DNA from 3 places in the Heyndrickxia sp. FSL W8-0496 genome. Region 3 is predicted to be linked to each of the others. Evidence: riboswitches for the same ligand, from Rfam matches in the RefSeq annotation. Region 3 holds a riboswitch; each other region holds the start of a gene.
The links. Region 3 has a riboswitch for S-adenosylmethionine ahead of NST63_RS26170 (5-methyltetrahydropteroyltriglutamate--homocysteine S-methyltransferase). Riboswitches for the same ligand answer to the same signal wherever they lie in the genome.
Positions count from the first base shown of each region.

Region 1 (5,733 bases), 3.8 Mb from region 3:
GGATTTACCAGTTCCGTTAGGTCCCATAATTGCGTGGAATTCTCCACCTTTAAGCTCTAAATTAACGCCCTTTAAAATCTCTTTTCCTTCGATCTCAACATGAAGATCTTTAATGATAAGTGTAGAACCTGCCATGATTATACCTCCGTTGTATATTAAAAATTTCAAAATCTCATTCTCAATTTATTCTCATTATAATCTTATAACAAATTAAAATTATTATCAATAGAGAAAGTCTGCTCTAGGACTTTCTTGAAAGGAGAAAGTCTGCTTCGGGACTTTCCTATGTACACATTCTATTTAGTTTTTTCCCTCCCACCATTCTTCATTCTCTAATTCACTATATTATGTATTTTAAAATGGGCAAAAACCAGTGTTTGATACACTGGTTTTTGCTATCATTATTATAAGCTATTTAGCATTTTTCGTCCAAGGTCTGCAACCATCCGCTGGGAACGAACGTATTCCCTCTCTCTCCTTTTTTCCACAAGCATTCTTACTTTATGCTTTTGTTTGTACACCTCGTAACCGACTCCATGTGCCCCATGCAACGCCTTTTCCATATCATTTGTGTACTGTAACTCAAGAGAGTTAATAACGAATCATTCCTTCCATTTTTTGTTTACGGTCTTTATGATAACAAAGATTTTCTATCTTAACAAAAAGGATATGGCGGATTAATAAAGCATCTGCTTCTATATTCATGAGTCATGGTAAAAAACTTTATTATTTACTTAATAATGATCTTAAATGCTTCAAAATAATAGCTAGTTTCGAGAAGATGTATGGAGTATTCACTTTATAATAGGAAACAGGAATGAACTTTTTAGATTCGCACAAAACAATTGTTATTTGCACGAAATTATAAATGATTCTCACGATATGACTCTTTTTCGCACCAAATATTTTTGAAACTCATTTGCCAATAATAAAAGCTCCGGAAAAATTCCGAAGCTTTTTACGATATTATTTACCTGAGACTGGAACAACTGACCCTTTCCACTCTTTTTTAATAAAATCTTGGATTTCTTTAGAATGTAAAACTTCAACTAATGTTTTAATTGATTTTTTGTTTTCATCACCTTTACGTACAGCGATCACATTTACATATGGTGAGTCGTCTCCTTCAATGGCAATAGAATCTTTTTTCGGATTCATACCTACATCGATGGCAAAGTTGGAGTTGATAACAACTGCATCTCCCTCTCCATTATTATATGCTGTAGTTAAGAAGGCTGGATCATATTCATAATCAAATTTTAATTTTTTTGGATTTTCAGCAATATCTTTAATCGTTGCCTCATCCTTATTAACACCATCTTTAAGCTTAATTAAGCCTTTTTCTTCAAACAATGTTAGAATACGACCGTGATCAGCGACAGAATTACTCATTAGTATTTTAGCACCATCCGGAAGGTCATCTAGAGATTTATATTTTTTTGAATAAATCCCCATCGGTTCAATATGAATACCACCTGCATTTACAAAGTCATATCCAAATTCTTTGATTTGTTTTTCTAAATAAGGAATATGTTGAAAATAGTTAGCATCTAAATCTTTTCCATCTAATGCTTTATTCGGTAAAACATAATCTGTGAACTTCTCAATTTTAAGATTGATGCCCTTTTTCTTCAAAATAGGCTTTGCTTGTTCCAAGATCACTGCATGTGGAGTATTTGAAGCTCCTACTACTAAAGTTGTTTCTTTACCATCGCCTTTTGATTTTTCATCTGAAGAACCACAGGCAGCTAATCCAAACACAAGCAATGTTGCAAAAAGAATACCTAACCATTTTTTCATTTGTATTTCCTCCTCTTTAATATGAAGTTATCGCTTATCTATTTTTCTTGTAATTAAATCACCAATCATCTGGATGATGAAAACGATAATTAAAATAATGATAGTAGCTACAAAAGTAACATCTGTACGATTTCTTTGGAAGCCATCTAAATAGGCTAGATTTCCTAATCCGCCGGCACCAATTGCACCTGCCATTGCGGTATACCCTACAATAGCAATGGATGTAACAGTTATACCTGAAACAATGGCCGGCATTGATTCTGGTAATAATACTTTAAATATAATGGTACTCATCTTGGCACCCATAGCCCTCGCTGCTTCAATAACACCTTTATCGACTTCTCTTAGACCAATCTCCACTAATCTTGCATAAAAAGGTGCCGCACCTATAATCAATGCAGGTAATGCTGCTTCTGGCCCAATTATGGAACCGACAATTGTTTTAGTAAATGGTATTAAAAGAACAATTAATATAATGAAAGGAATCGAACGAAAAACATTAACAATTGCTGAGATAATTGAGTTTATTGCACGGTTTTCCCATAAACTTCCTTTAGCTGTAAAAAACAATAATAATCCTAATAATATTCCGATTACAAATGTTGCAATCACGGACCAGAATGACATATATATAGTTTCTTTTGTGGCATCCCACATAGAAACCCAATCTACGTTTGGAAAGTATTTCTCAAGCATCTGCCTTCATCACCTCTAGTTCAATCTCCTGTTGTTTTTGCAAATAAGTTAATCCCTTATTTATCTCTTCTTCCTCACCATCTACATGAATGAACAATGTCCCATATGATCCATTCTGTGTTTGTGAGATGTTGCCCTGAATAATATTTACAGAAAGAGAATAATTCCTAATAAGATCAGTTATAATCGGTTGTTCAGCAGAACCTCCAATAAAAGTAATCTTCACTAATCGTCCACTTGGATACATATTTAATAGTTGTTGTACTGTTTCATGGGTATCTTCAGGTTCTGTGAGTTGTCTAACGAAACGCTTTGTTATTTTCTCTTGAGGTTTTCTAAACACATCAAGTACGCTTCCCATCTCAACAACCTGACCATTTTCCATAACAGCAACTCGATGACAAATTTTCCTAATCACATGCATTTCATGTGTAATTAGCACAATCGTTAATCCAAGTCTTTTATTAATATCCACTAATAGATCCAAAATAGAATCTGTAGTCTGTGGGTCCAATGCAGAAGTCGCCTCATCACATAAAAGTACTTGAGGGTCATTTGCTAAAGCACGGGCAATACCTACACGTTGCTTTTGTCCACCACTAAGCTGTGAAGGATATGCTTCTTCCCTTCCATCTAATCCAACAAGCTTAATTAATTCGTCTACTTTTTTTCTACGCTGCTGTTTTGGTACACCCGCGATTTCAAGAGGAAAAGAAATATTTTCCCTAACAGTACGTGACCAGAGAAGATTAAAATGCTGAAATATCATTCCAATGCCTTGTCTTGCTTTTCTTAGCTCTGCACCCTTTATACTCGAAATTTCCTTCCCAGCTACATGAATCTTACCCGAGGTTGGAATTTCTAGACCATTTAACATACGAATTAACGTACTTTTCCCGGCACCTGAATAGCCAATTACACCAAAAATCTCACCTTTATTTATATCAATGTTAATGTCATTAACTGCTGTAACTTCTCCATTTTTTGTAGAAAATATTTTTTTTACTTTTTGAACGGTTATCATGCTGTCCACCTCACTTGTATATGACGCCTAGTATTCCAATAATCTGGGCAAAATAAAATGCCTTTCTGCAAAATGACAGAAAGGCATGAATAATTATGAAACCTTCCTCTCATCTTCCAAAGTTAAAAACTTTGTGTGAATTGGCACCATTTCAGATAACTGACGGTTGCCGGGCTTCATAGGGCACATCCCTCCACCTCTCTTGATAAGAGCACATATATATTTAATTGTTAATCTTTCAAACAAAAAATTCCATTATTAAACTTTCAATATCAAAGACTTAATTAGTACAAAAGTCATTGTATCATGATGGTTAATGACTGTCAACAAAAAATCACAATAAATATAGTTCTCCATTCATGCAATCTGATAGTCTCTACTTAGCCATAAAATCGATTCAAGTAAAAGTGATAAGCGATAGGAGCCATATAATGTAAGTTCGTTATTTTTCACTAATTGACTTAAGCGAATATGACCATTTAAAAGATGACAAAGTATTGGTTTGGAGGCATGTATTTCTAAATTCGATTCGCCTATATCTTTTTTCATTATAGAACAGCTATTTTTAGAAATATACAATCCCCATTCCTCTTTATCGCAAACAAATTTTATCATAATAGGATGGTTTGGAAATAAGGCATTCAAATGTTTTCGATTATCCAACTCTTGAATCAGTCTTTCAAAAAATGAATCCATAAAGATCACCCATTTCTCGTTTATCTTTTATACACTTATTCATTTTTTGAAAAGAAAATCCTCTATCTATCGTTCTACAATTTTTTCAAGATATAAAATACATAAAAAAATTCTTGTCGAATAAAATCATTATCTATTTATTTCCCAAGAAATTTGTCATAAGTATTTATACTACTTTTGAAATAGGAGGATGATCTTTTTTGCTTCCAAAAGATTTAAAGACAATAAAAAAGTAGATCGACCCCACTAAATATAAAAAACATGTGATTGAAAAAACAATGGCGTAGCCATTATAAGAACCATTTCGTGAAACAATTCCCATTGAAACTGGCCCCATCAACCCCCATCCTAAATTAAATACCATTTGATTGACAGAGTTTGCAAGACCCTTCACTGAATTATCAACTTTAGACATCATTAATGACATTTGAATTGGATTTCCTGCATTCATTAAAGCCTGCCTGAATAAAAATCCAATTGCTGCAAGTAATAAACTATGAGTAAATCCCGTTAATAATAAAAATGGGAGAGAAGCCAATTGCAAAAAGACAACTGCCTTAACCTCCCCTACTTTACTTACTACAAATGGACCAATAAACATAGCGATGGCGGTTGCTGCCTGACCCATCGAAATAATAAATCCAATCGTTGTATTTGAAGCATTAAATCGATCAGCAAAGTATAAATTTAAATAAGGGATTACAAGTCCTGCACCAAAACCGATTAATAATTGTGCAATGGCAAAAAAGATGATTAATTTAAGACTTTCCTTTTGTTCTTTGAATGAAATGAAGCGTTTATTATTTTTTTCATCGTAGCTTACAACTGTTATTATTTCCTTAAGTCTCATTATTGGCAAAATTCCGATCAAAAATATAACTGCGCCAATTATTAAAGTAATCCGAATACTAATAATCGGACTATAGATCCATTCAAGTAAGTCAGAAAGTACTCCCCCAAATATATTTCCAATCACATTAGCAGCTGTCATCAATCCAAAATGAAGTGAAAACAGTTTGACACGTTGTTCAGCTGTAGAGTTTTCAGCCAATAAAGGAACGGATGAAACTTGTATAAATGCTTGGGTTAAACCAGTTAAAAAAGCTGCCATAAGGAGAAGTGTTCTTGGCTCAATGATACTTCGAAGAAATAAGGTAACTCCTGTAAAAATTAATCCATATAATATAACTCTTTTCCTTCCCAGTCTATCACTTAATATTCCTGCTGGAATCAGAATAATGGCTGTTGCCAGGGATGTCATTGAGATGACTTGCCCATTCATCTGATCAGGGAAACCGAGTTCACGAATATAGAAGTTGTAAATGACCATAAAAACACCCAAACCAATTTGCGTAAAAACGTTTCCATAAATGGCATTTCTTATATTCGAGTTATACCGTCCCCATTGCTGTTTCCACCTATTTGCCCATTTCATAAAAAAATCCCCCACTAGATTATTTCGATACCCTAAATAATCATAATCGCGTGAGGAAAAAAAGTAAATGGTCTATTCAGAA
Region 1 is NZ_JBBOXX010000001.1:1,412,816-1,418,548, reverse strand. It holds gene sufC (Fe-S cluster assembly ATPase SufC) at 1-135, opposite strand, end outside; gene NST63_RS06975 (MetQ/NlpA family ABC transporter substrate-binding protein) at 967-1,800, opposite strand; gene NST63_RS06970 (methionine ABC transporter permease) at 1,828-2,496, opposite strand; gene NST63_RS06965 (methionine ABC transporter ATP-binding protein) at 2,489-3,520, opposite strand; SAM riboswitch class I at 3,627-3,732, opposite strand; gene NST63_RS06960 (hypothetical protein) at 3,878-4,216, opposite strand; gene NST63_RS06955 (MFS transporter) at 4,383-5,651, opposite strand.
Region 1: it holds a riboswitch for S-adenosylmethionine, as region 3 does, so the genes downstream of both, NST63_RS06965 (methionine ABC transporter ATP-binding protein) here and NST63_RS26170 (5-methyltetrahydropteroyltriglutamate--homocysteine S-methyltransferase) in region 3, are expected to answer to the same signal.

Region 2 (5,733 bases), 2.5 Mb from region 3:
CGTTTGATTTAATTCTGTAATGTTCCATTCCTTTTTCTTTTGCATAGGTTTTATAGGCTCTCCAAGTATCTGTTACAAGTACGTTTTCTTTTGAAAGTTTAGAACCAATTATATTATCAACCTGTTGTTTCACAACACGCCCCATACAAGCAACTTTAGATATGCGGTCTCTTGCAACAAGAACTTGTTCGTGACTTATTCCTCTACGCTTAGATTTACAGCCACGCTTACGAGGTTTTCGTTCTGAAATGCCACGTTGACCTTATTGATAGTATAGGAAATAGGTCTCGTCAACTTCAACGATACCATCATATTTTTCAAAATCCATTTGTTTTAATGCACTTAACAGTTTGTGTCTCCAATAAAAAAGTGTAACCTAAGTAATCCCTACGATTTCAGCAGATTTTCGGAGGGAATAGCCTTTGAACATACAATCAGCAAACGTAATCCATTCGTCACCTTTTCGTGTACGGTATAGAACTGTATTAGTTGTATCAGTAAAGGTCTTACTACAACACTTACAACGATAGCGTTGGCGACCATTCTATTTTCCAAACCTTACAATATATTCAGATACACAATGAGGGCATTCAACCCCCTATTTGAAGTGTGAGTTTAACGCATTTCATTAATTAGACGACCACCGACAGAGGAAGGAAATAAACATGAAATTTATACGAATTCATTAATAACATCTGTTCTATCTTATATGCAGGTTTACTTTTAAGTGCAATATTATCAATTCTAGGTGCCATTTTAAGAACCTTTGGATTTGAACAAATAAAAATGAGTATATGGAACGGAATTGATTTACTTGTCGTTTTAAGTATACCTGCCTCTTTTTCATTTACTCGAAATATTTTAAGCGTTCAATTCAATTTTGTACGTCCAAACTAAGATTTTAAAATTTAGATTAGGATATATTTCATTGAAGATAAAAAGAGTCATTTTCCAATTAAGAAGAATGACTTTTATTTAAAACTTATTCAAATAAAAAAGAAATCAATGTTATTAAGATAGAGAATCCTAATATGGTACCTACAACAAATGTATGAAATTTACGTCTCATTATTATAATGGCAATATACTCACGAATCATTGCATTTGGCCAGTAATAAAATGCCGTTTTAGAACCGATACCTTGACTATTTAGACCAGCTTTTTTTGCATATAAGCTAGCTCGGAACAGATGAAAATTGTTCGTCGTAAAGATACTATTATATTCATTTCCTTTTAAAGAATCCATGAGGTGTTTTGAAAAAAGCATATTCTGAAAAGTATTCACAGAATGAACTTCTGTCAGAGTATCTTCTATAGGAATTCCATTGTTTACGGCATAAATTTGCATCGCTTCTGCTTCGGGGAGGTTTTCATCAGGTCCTTGTCCACCTGAAAAAACTAATTTTGGTGGTAGAGTTACCGCCTTTTGTTTCCAATAAAATTCAATCGCTTTATTTATTCTACTTGCTAATAGTGGTGGAACCCTATCATTAATTAAACCACTGCCTAAAACAATAATAAAATCTTGATTGTATTTTGGCCTATTAAACTGGTATAACATATAAGCGGTCAAAAAATTAGTTAAATGTAAAAAGAAATAAATGACAATTAATGAAGCTCCTGCATATAGAGGTTGCAAACTAGTCGATAATAAACGCTCAGGATTTATGATTTGGTTTATAAATAATATTAATAGAAAGATACCTAAAAATAATGTTAACGCATTTGAAAATCGTCTCCCCTCTTTTTTCATTAATACCCTTGCATTTAAAAATAATGCAACACTTAGAGCAAAAAAACCAAATGTTGCTATAAATAGTAAAATAGCAAATGGGAATAATGCAAAGATCATAAGGAGTTTATTACCAGTACTGTATCCTAAAATACAACAAAAAATAAGTAATGAACAAAAAAACAGGTTAAACCAAAAACCATTTATCACTCTTCTTGGATCTGATAAATAAGAACTTATAAATGTAACAAACAATAAAAGGGTAATAATTCCAATTGTTAATAGCATTGTAGACCTCAAATTTTCAAAAATAGTTTTTCGATTCATTATACATGAAAGTTATATTAGTTTTCACCTTTTTTTTCATTTTATGGAATTTAAAAGGCTAGATTTTAATCAGAAATCATAAGTTGAAACAAAAAGGAGATACTATTTTATTATTCCTAAGAAAGGAGCAATTTACTATGACTAAAAAATATAATCAAGGTAGTCACAATCAAAATTCCCCCCATTTACATGGACAAACTCCAACTAGTGGAGATAATAGCAAAGGAAATAAAAGAAATAAGGATCAGAGCACGAAAACAGAATAAATTAAAATCAAACAAACCGATTTTTTTAACCGGTTTGTTTGATTTTTTACTTGGCTTTCCATAACTCTTATAGCTTAAATTAATTACAATTGAGTAAAAAACCTCGAATAAACATAGTTGACAAATCGGATTAATATGCTTTAATCTGTAATTACATAAATACTTATCAAGAGAGGTGGAGGGACTGGCCCTATGAAACCTCAGCAGCAGATTCTTTTTTGAATCCTGTGCTAAATCCTGCAAGCAAATTGCTTGAAAGATAAGTTGAGGTTTATACAGTTGATCATTCCTCTTCTTATCCAATTAAAAGAAACTAACATAAGAGAGGAAATGAAAATGGAAAGATTGTTAAATGAAACAATAGAAAGTCGTCGAAACGATTTAATTAATAAGTTAATTGAAAATGGACAATACAAAAAAGATGGAAAGCATCTTTTTGAATTATCTTTATTAGATTTGGAATATGAGTATTATAAAATTACATCTAAAAATCATCCACATAGTGGAATAGACTCTATTCGATGGATTAATTTTAAATAAATTAGTAATAGCCTCTTTAATTTTAAAAGGGGCTTTTTTATTTAGGCCTTATTTTCAAACCTTCTTACTATTCAACTCATATCTTAACTGAAAAAGTAAGTTGAAGTTTGGCAAACCTCATAAGAACACTGAACTCTTTATTTGGTGTAAAAGCCAGAGATAATACAAAAACAACAAACGACACAAAAACAGGGTGTAGTTTTCATATTAGGGATTACTCATGCTTAAAATTTTCCATTTTCAATTCCAATTCAAAATTTCGTTTTATTACACTTCCTCTGTTTATTTCACTATATATCAATATCCGTACTCATCTACTAATTCTATTGGCCTATATACATGTACTTTCCATTTATTATACAATTCAGTTGGAATAATTAGGATGAAAAGGATGTCATCATAAAATATGGAAAGGTGAAACGATGCAGAAAAAAGAATTTTTTGACTCTAGGGCAAGAATGATTGGCTTTTCAATTTTAACTATAACATTGACACTTGTATTTGGTGGTATCACCCTTGCTATGCTTTTCGGGTCAATTACTTTGGAATTTCCAATGTTCATTCTCTCTCTCATATTAACTATAGTTCTTATACCTGTGTCCATCGTACTACTAAAAAAGGCGACAACAAACGAACCTTCCGTTGTCATTAGTACAGAAGGCATTATGATTAATGGATACATTCCTAAAATTGGATTTATCCCATGGGAAGATATCGATGGATGTATTCCATATCAAATCAATAAACAGGCAATGTTAGGTTTTATATTATTTGATGAAGATAAATACGTGAATAAATTCACTGGTATGAACAAAAAGCTTTTAGAAGCAAATAAAAGCATGGGTTACCCTGCCATAAATGTTTCCATTAATAACTTGAAGGATAAAGAAGGTTTTTTTGAAGCACTTGCTGAACAAAATATAGGTTTTTATCTTGAAGATGAACGACAAGCGTAAATACAAACAGCACCAGTATGGTTTAGTGGTGCTGTTTTTCTTGAACCTCATATTCTATAAGATTGTCGTGCACAAACAACAAACTATCAATTTATATATTAATAAACTCATCAATTAGAATTAGCTACACTCTTCGTAGCTACTTTTCCCAGATCTATTGGGTTAAAAAGTGTTTATAAAACGATATTTTAATTTATAAATTTATCTCTTCTTTTTTAACTTAAATGGAAGCAATAATAATATAAACAAAATCAAGGCGGCCGCTTCTAAAGATAGAATATAATATGGATAGGGGCCAAAATAATCTAATAAGGAACCATTTATTGGTTTATATGATAGAAACATATAATTTCCACTAGTGATTTTATTTAAAAAATAGGCAATTCCTGCACATCCATTCAAAAAGAAAAACGAGCTCACCAAACCTTTAGTGGTAGGAATATACTGATGTACTATAACATAATAAATACAAGTCCAAATGATCAGAATATGGGTAATAAAAAATTGAAAGAAGCGAAAATGCGGATATCCTAAGAATAATTCAGGGGTAATGATTGCCATTAATGCTCCCGAGATCCCCATAAAATAAACGATTTGAAAAACAACCTGAGATTTTGTTAATAACATGATTAAACATAAAATTAGGCTTATCGAACAAAGCTGAAGTGGCAATGCAAAAGATACATCCCATACTCCCCCACTATAAAGCCATATATGATAAAGAAATTCTAAGAGGAAAAGTATTGTAAAAAAGGATATTCGCACGATTTGATTATGTTTCTTCAAAAAAGTGCGTCCTAAAATTATGAATAAAACACCAATAAACATTACAATTATCATCAAAGTATGTGAAAATGAGAATATTTCAAATGGAAAAGCCTCATATTTATGCTTAAAAAAACCCTCCATATTATCCCCCCTTCTCTCATATAAGATACTCTAAGTCTCCGAGATTCATGTTATTTAAAGAAAGGTACTGTATATAGCATAAGAAAAACCCTCCTACCTAAGTATGGAGGGTTTACTACTTTAAGATGCCTGTTTAAAATTAATACTTTTTCCTTCTTTCCGTCGTTGTCTATATTCAGCAGTAGCTGTAAAGAGTACGTCGGTGGAAGAATTTAAAGCAGTTTCACAAGAATCTTGTAAAACCCCTACGATAAATCCTACCCCAACTACTGTCATAGCTACATCATTTGGAATTCCAAATAAACTACATGCTAATGGAATCAATAATAAGGAACCTCCAGCAACTCCTGAAGCTCCACAGGCACATACAGCAGCTAAAACACTAAGAATGATCGCTGTAGGAATATCAACGTGAATACCCAATGTATGAACAGCGGCAAGTGTTAACACAGAAATAGTCACAGCTGCACCAGCCATATTAATTGTTGCACCTAATGGAATAGAAACCGAATACGTATCCTTATCCAAACCTAACTTTTCACATAATCTCATATTAACAGGAATATTGGCTGCTGAACTGCGTGTAAAAAACGCAGTAATACCACTTTCTTTTAAGCACTTAAAAACTAATGGATATGGATTTTGACGAATACCAATGTACACGATAATCGGATTAATAACTACAGCAACAAATAACATACAGCCAAGTAATACAGCAAGTAGCTTTCCATAGCTTAATAATGACTCAAGCCCATTTGTCGTAATTGATTCAATGACTAGTCCCATAATACCTAATGGAGCAAATTTAATGACCCATGTAACCATTTTTGCTACTGCATCAGATACGTTTGCTATCATTGTTTTAGTCGTGTCAGGTGCATTCTTAAGTGCTACACCAAGAAGGATTGCCCAAGCTAAGATTCCGATGTAGTTTGCATTATAAATAGCTTTAACCGGATTATCTACTATATTAAGTAATAATGTTTTTAGGACCTCTATGACT
Region 2 is NZ_JBBOXX010000001.1:2,711,981-2,717,713, forward strand. It holds partial or broken gene NST63_RS13660 (IS1595 family transposase) at 1-654, opposite strand, end outside; gene NST63_RS13665 (YdcF family protein) at 983-2,020, opposite strand; gene NST63_RS13670 (hypothetical protein) at 2,197-2,325, shown strand; SAM riboswitch class I at 2,486-2,591, shown strand; gene NST63_RS13675 (Fur-regulated basic protein FbpA) at 2,662-2,865, shown strand; gene NST63_RS13680 (STM3941 family protein) at 3,288-3,821, shown strand; gene NST63_RS13685 (YwaF family protein) at 4,023-4,730, opposite strand; gene sstT (serine/threonine transporter SstT) at 4,851-5,733, opposite strand, start outside.
Region 2: it holds a riboswitch for S-adenosylmethionine, as region 3 does, so the genes downstream of both, NST63_RS13675 (Fur-regulated basic protein FbpA) here and NST63_RS26170 (5-methyltetrahydropteroyltriglutamate--homocysteine S-methyltransferase) in region 3, are expected to answer to the same signal.

Region 3 (5,733 bases):
TATAGGTTTGACAACAACCCTCCTTCGATCGTTTGGATCTTTATCCCTAATTACATATCCTGCCTTTTCCAACCGATCAATTATATTTGTAACTGCTCCTGTTGTTAAACCAGTAATGTCTGCCAGCTGGCCGGCAGTGACGGGGCCCGTTCGATTTAAATAATCAAGACATTTATGATCGGTAGTATTAAGACCCATTTTTTCAGAAATTAATTGATGTAACATGACCGCTCTCGCACTGTTTTGTCGCAATTCGTGAAGCAATGCCTTCTGTATCATAGGAATTTCAGGAAAATCAGTTGGAAAAATTTCTCTTGACATTACATAACCTCCAAGTTATTATAAAATTATCTTAATCAATTAAGATAATTAATTAGATAAGAATTCATAATGATTAAGATATATTATTTGCATTAGTATAACATATAACTTTTTGCACCCCAAACAATAACTAAGAAAGGAAAGAAAAAATGACAAATCAAAAAGATCTAATGTCCATTAATGAGTTATTTGCACAATTGTCTAAATCATGGAATATAGGTGACGGGATTGCTTACGGGAATTGTTTTACGGAAGATGCTGATTACGTAACGTTTATGGGGCAACGATTAAAAGGGAGAGAACAAATTACTGAAGTTCACCAAATGTTATTTAATGGACCTCTTAAAGGATCCATCATGATATCCACCTCATCTTCCGATATACAGCCGCGCTTCATCACTCCCGAGATTGCAATTATTCATGCAATCGGTGAAGTGCAACTCGCACAGCCTGCTCAAGATCCTAATGGTAGAGGATCCATTAATACAAATGTGGTGTTGAAACAAAACGGAGAATGGAAAATAACAGCTTTCCATAATTGTCGCATTCAAGAGATACCTCGCGGAAGGAATTAATCCCTCACCAAATCTATTTGAACTAAGTTCCTTGATTGGTCTATTCCGTTATGGTTTAGCTGATCTACTGACAAATCACGTAAAAATAGTAAAGCAACTAAGAATAATTTCCGCTCTAGATGGTACTTTAGCCCTTTAATCTACCCGGATACCCTAATTCGGAAAAAAGGCTCTTATTATTTTACATGTTCTAGCCATCACACCTAACCGAACGCTCTTAATAGGCATCTATCCAAACTAAAATGGACCGTTATTAACGGGGTACATTTTTAATTGGAAGATGCCTTTTCTTTGGAATTTATTCTGATGATAACAACATACTCTGAATGATCAATAAACTAAACATTTTTTTCAAAGAGTTAATCATTTTTCACTTCAGATATTAAACTGACTCTCATACATCGGAGAATAAAATCCTTTTTTCTGCAATAGCTCGTGATGCGTACCTCCTTCAATGATCTCCCCTTGATTAATTACGAAAATAAGATTAACGTTTTCAATATCAGCTATTAAACTCTCGCAATTGTTCTTTATCATCAATTTTCACCTCTCTAAACGCAAAAAAAAGAATCCTTAATCTAATGATAGATCAAAGATTCTTTATTCATTCTTAACTATAAGCTAATTCTTGTTGACTTAGCCCAAGTGCTTGTGCTGTTGAGGTATGAATTTCTTGTAAAAGCTCTGGATTTTCCATTAAAGACATACCATAAGAAGGTATCATTTCTTTTAGTTTCGGCTCCCATTCCATCATGTATTGCGGGAAGCATTTTTCTAATACTTCAAGCATAACATGAACAGCAGTAGAAGCACCCGGTGAAGCACCAAGCAATGCAGCTACCGAACCATCGGATGCAGTAACAACTTCGGTACCAAATTGTAGTGTACCTTTACCGCCTGTCTCCGTATCTTTAATTACTTGCACACGTTGTCCTGCAACGACGATATCCCAATCCTCGAGTTTAGCATTCGGGATAAACTCTTTTAGCTCTTCCAAACGCTTTTCATTCGATAACAATACTTGCTGGATTAGATACTTTGTTAATGCCATCTCTTTAAAGCCTGCCGCCAACATCGTCAATACATTATTCGGTTTTACAGAACGGATTAAATCTAAGTTTGAACCCGTTTTCAAAAACTTCGGTGAAAAGCCGGCAAATGGTCCAAATAACAATGATTTCTTATTGTCGATATATCGTGTGTCAAGATGTGGAACAGACATTGGAGGTGCGCCAACCTTCGCTTTACCATATACCTTTGCATGATGCTGTTCAACAATTTCAGGATTATTACAAACCATAAATAAGCCACTGACCGGGAAGCCTCCGATATGCTTAGATTCAGGAATTCCGGTTTTTTGTAATAATGGTAGACTTCCGCCTCCACCGCCGATAAAGACAAATTTTGCTGTATGGTATTCAGTACTACCGCTTTCAATATTGTGTACTTTCACTTCCCATAAGCCTTCGTTTGTACGTTTAATATCTTTTACCGTGTGCTTATAGTTAATCTCAACGTCTAGACTCTTTAAATGGTCAAATAACATGCGTGTTAAAGCACCAAAGTTAACATCTGTTCCAGAGTCAATTTTGGTTGCTGCTATTGGTTCATTATCGGTACGACCTTCCATAATAAGTGGAATCCATTCCTTTAGTTTATCAGGATCATCAGAGAATTCCATCCCTTGAAACAACGGATTATTTGAAAGCGCTTCAAAACGCTTTTTCAAAAACGTTACATTTTTTTCACCTTGGACTAGACTCATATGAGGAATTGGCATGATAAAGTCTTGTGGATTATGAATCAGTTCACGGTTTACAAGATAAGACCAAAACTGTCTTGAAAGCTGAAACTGCTCATTGATTTTAATCGCTTTCGTAATATCGATAGATCCATCAGCTTTTTCAGTTGTATAATTAAGCTCACACAGTGCAGAATGCCCTGTACCCGCATTATTCCATTCGTTAGAGCTTTCTTCCCCTGGATTTGCTAGTTTCTCAAATACTTTAATTTCCCATTGCGGTGCTAATTCTTTCAACAATGATCCCAAAGTCGCGCTCATGACTCCGGCACCAATTAAGATAACGTCTGTTTTAGTTTGTCTGTTACTCATTTTTATCGTCCCTTATACCGTTAGATTTGCAAAAAAGGATGTAGACGCTCCTTCTTCGGCGTAACAAGCAAGCCAAGGCGCGACCTGATCACACACACCTTTTCTGTATCAATTCATTCCTAATTATAGTATATCACTATTATTTATAGATTTAAATATCACTATTGTATGAGAGTGATAAGATATCTAAAATTACGTAAAAAATGGAGAAACAATCCACATAATTTAATCTGTTTTTGACTCTATTAATCAGAATCGTTCTAGTCATAATCGATCTTTGACTCCAAAAAAATATATTAATATAAATAAACAAAAACACCCATCACAGCTAAAATGTTCTTTACTATATGACCTCTCTTTGATTATGAATATGATAATTTTGCAGGAGTCCACTAATAGTTCTTTCTTTTTCTTCTTGAATAAACTGATTATTTGTATACCGAGATAACGTTTCCCTCAAAAAAGCCCTTCCCAAATGAAGAATATGGGTTCCATCATACTTATTCGCACCGGAAAATTGACATTCTCTGAATATACAGGTAAATTGATAATTAATAATTAAATTTGTAACTTTCTTATTTAGAGAGATGGAGGGACTGGCCCTGAGATATCTCAGCAACAGACATTTTTGTACTGTGCTAATTCCAGTAGCGTTTTGCTTGAAGATAAGAAGAGTAATTATCTGTGATTTTAATCTCTTCTTTTTAAGAAGGGTTTTTTTGTACCCTGAAAAAGCTAAGAAAAACAAATTTATTTAACTTTAGAGGGGTTGTCCAATTTGATTAATACCATGAAGAAAGCACCATTTAGAGCAGACCATGTAGGGAGCTTCTTGCGCCCACAAGCACTTAAAGAGGCGAGGGCTCAATATAAGAATGGTCAAATAACGAAGGAAGAATTACGTGCATTAGAAGACATTGAGATTGCTAGAATTGTTGAAAAGCAAAAAGAAGTAGGCCTAACGGCAGTGACAGATGGTGAATTCAGAAGAAGATGGTGGCACTTAGATTTTATCAGAGCTATTAAGGGAATTCGTGTTTATGAAATAGACATCACCGGTGCATTTAATGGAGCAATGAAAAAGGCAGAAGCATATACAGTTGATTCGAAATTAAGTTTCCCTAAGGATCATCCATTTTTAGAAGACTTCACGTATTTGAAAAGCATTGCCGGCGATCATATTGCGAAAATTACAATCCCAGGCCCTAATATGATTTTCTACTCGGGTGTAGTTGGAAGTGAACCATATTTGAATAATCCTTCATATCCTTCATTTGATGAGGTGGCTAACGATATTATTAAAGTGTATCAAGATGCCATTCAAACATTTTATGATGCAGGTTGTCGCTATTTACAATTAGATGATACAAGCTGGGGAGCATTGTTCAGTGATGCTTTCCGAGATAAAATAAAATCACAAGGATTCGATCCGGATGAGCTTGTGAAAAAATTTGCTGATATTACTGTAGAAGCTGTAGCCAACAAACCTGAGGACATGGCAATTACTCTTCATATTTGTCGTGGAAATTTCAAATCTTCCTGGCTGTATCAAGGTGGATATGAACCCATTGCAAAAGAGTTATTTTCACGTGTTAATGTAGATGCCTTCTTCTTAGAATATGATAATGAACGATCTGGAGATTTTACACCATTACGATTCATTAAAGATCAACATGTGGTATTGGGACTCATCACATCTAAAACTCCTGAACTCGAAGATACAGATGAAATAATAGGACGGATTAAAGAAGCAACAAAATATGTGAATATTAATCAACTTTGTTTGAGCCCGCAATGTGGGTTTGCTTCTACTGAAGAAGGAAATATCCTAACAGAGGAAGAACAATGGAATAAATTACGCCATGTTGTACGTATTGCAAAAGATGTCTGGGGACAATAGTTTCACTTACATAAGATAAACCGGGCAAAAAACGCCCGGTCCTTTTATTACTCATCAGTGTTTCTCCATTAAAGCTGAGACTATTAAAAAAAACCGGCTAAATATGATTGAATCGTCTTAGGTAACAGTTGGAAGAATAACCCTTTATATTTAAAATCGAATAGGCAAGCAACACATAAAAGCATAATAAATAATAAAATAAGTATCTTATTCTTTTTTGATATTGATTTCAATAAATTCCCTCCACTAAGTACGTTAAACCTGCACTAGGCCTCTTACCTTCCGAGATGAGACTGTTAATTTTTCCAATTAATTGAGGCAGTTCTCCCATTGTTTTTATTGTAAAATCTGCCCCGCTTTGTAAAAATATTTGTTCTGTTCTAGAGATTGCCTTCTCTTGATCTACTTCGGATAAGGCATTATATTCAGATAAACTTAGCCCCATTTCGGAACTGCCTATTATAACGCCCACTGACCAAACGCCAGCATTAACCGCCTCTTTTATGTCTGAGGTCGTATCTCCAACTTTTACAACCTTCCAGGATGCTGATAATTTCAATGCTTCCATGTTTCGATAAATCATATAAGGATAAGGTCTCCCCAGAGAATTGGTACCATCAGGAGTGATATAAAAATCTGGACTATACCCTTTTTTGTGTGCATTAGGTACAACAACATCCATCATGGATTGTGTGTAACCTGTTGTTGAACCAATTTTCAATCCTTGGCTTCTTAAGGTTTGAACTGCCTCAATCACCTCAGGAATGACATCTGTATACTCAGCTAAGGATGACATGAGTGCAGGCTCGAATTCAGCATATAAT
Region 3 is NZ_JBBOXX010000001.1:5,178,719-5,184,451, forward strand. It holds gene NST63_RS26150 (MarR family winged helix-turn-helix transcriptional regulator) at 1-321, opposite strand, end outside; gene NST63_RS26155 (SgcJ/EcaC family oxidoreductase) at 471-896, shown strand; gene NST63_RS26160 (hypothetical protein) at 1,272-1,433, opposite strand; gene NST63_RS26165 (malate:quinone oxidoreductase) at 1,507-3,009, opposite strand; SAM riboswitch class I at 3,582-3,681, shown strand; gene NST63_RS26170 (5-methyltetrahydropteroyltriglutamate--homocysteine S-methyltransferase) at 3,800-4,909, shown strand; gene phnX (phosphonoacetaldehyde hydrolase) at 5,139-5,733, opposite strand, start outside.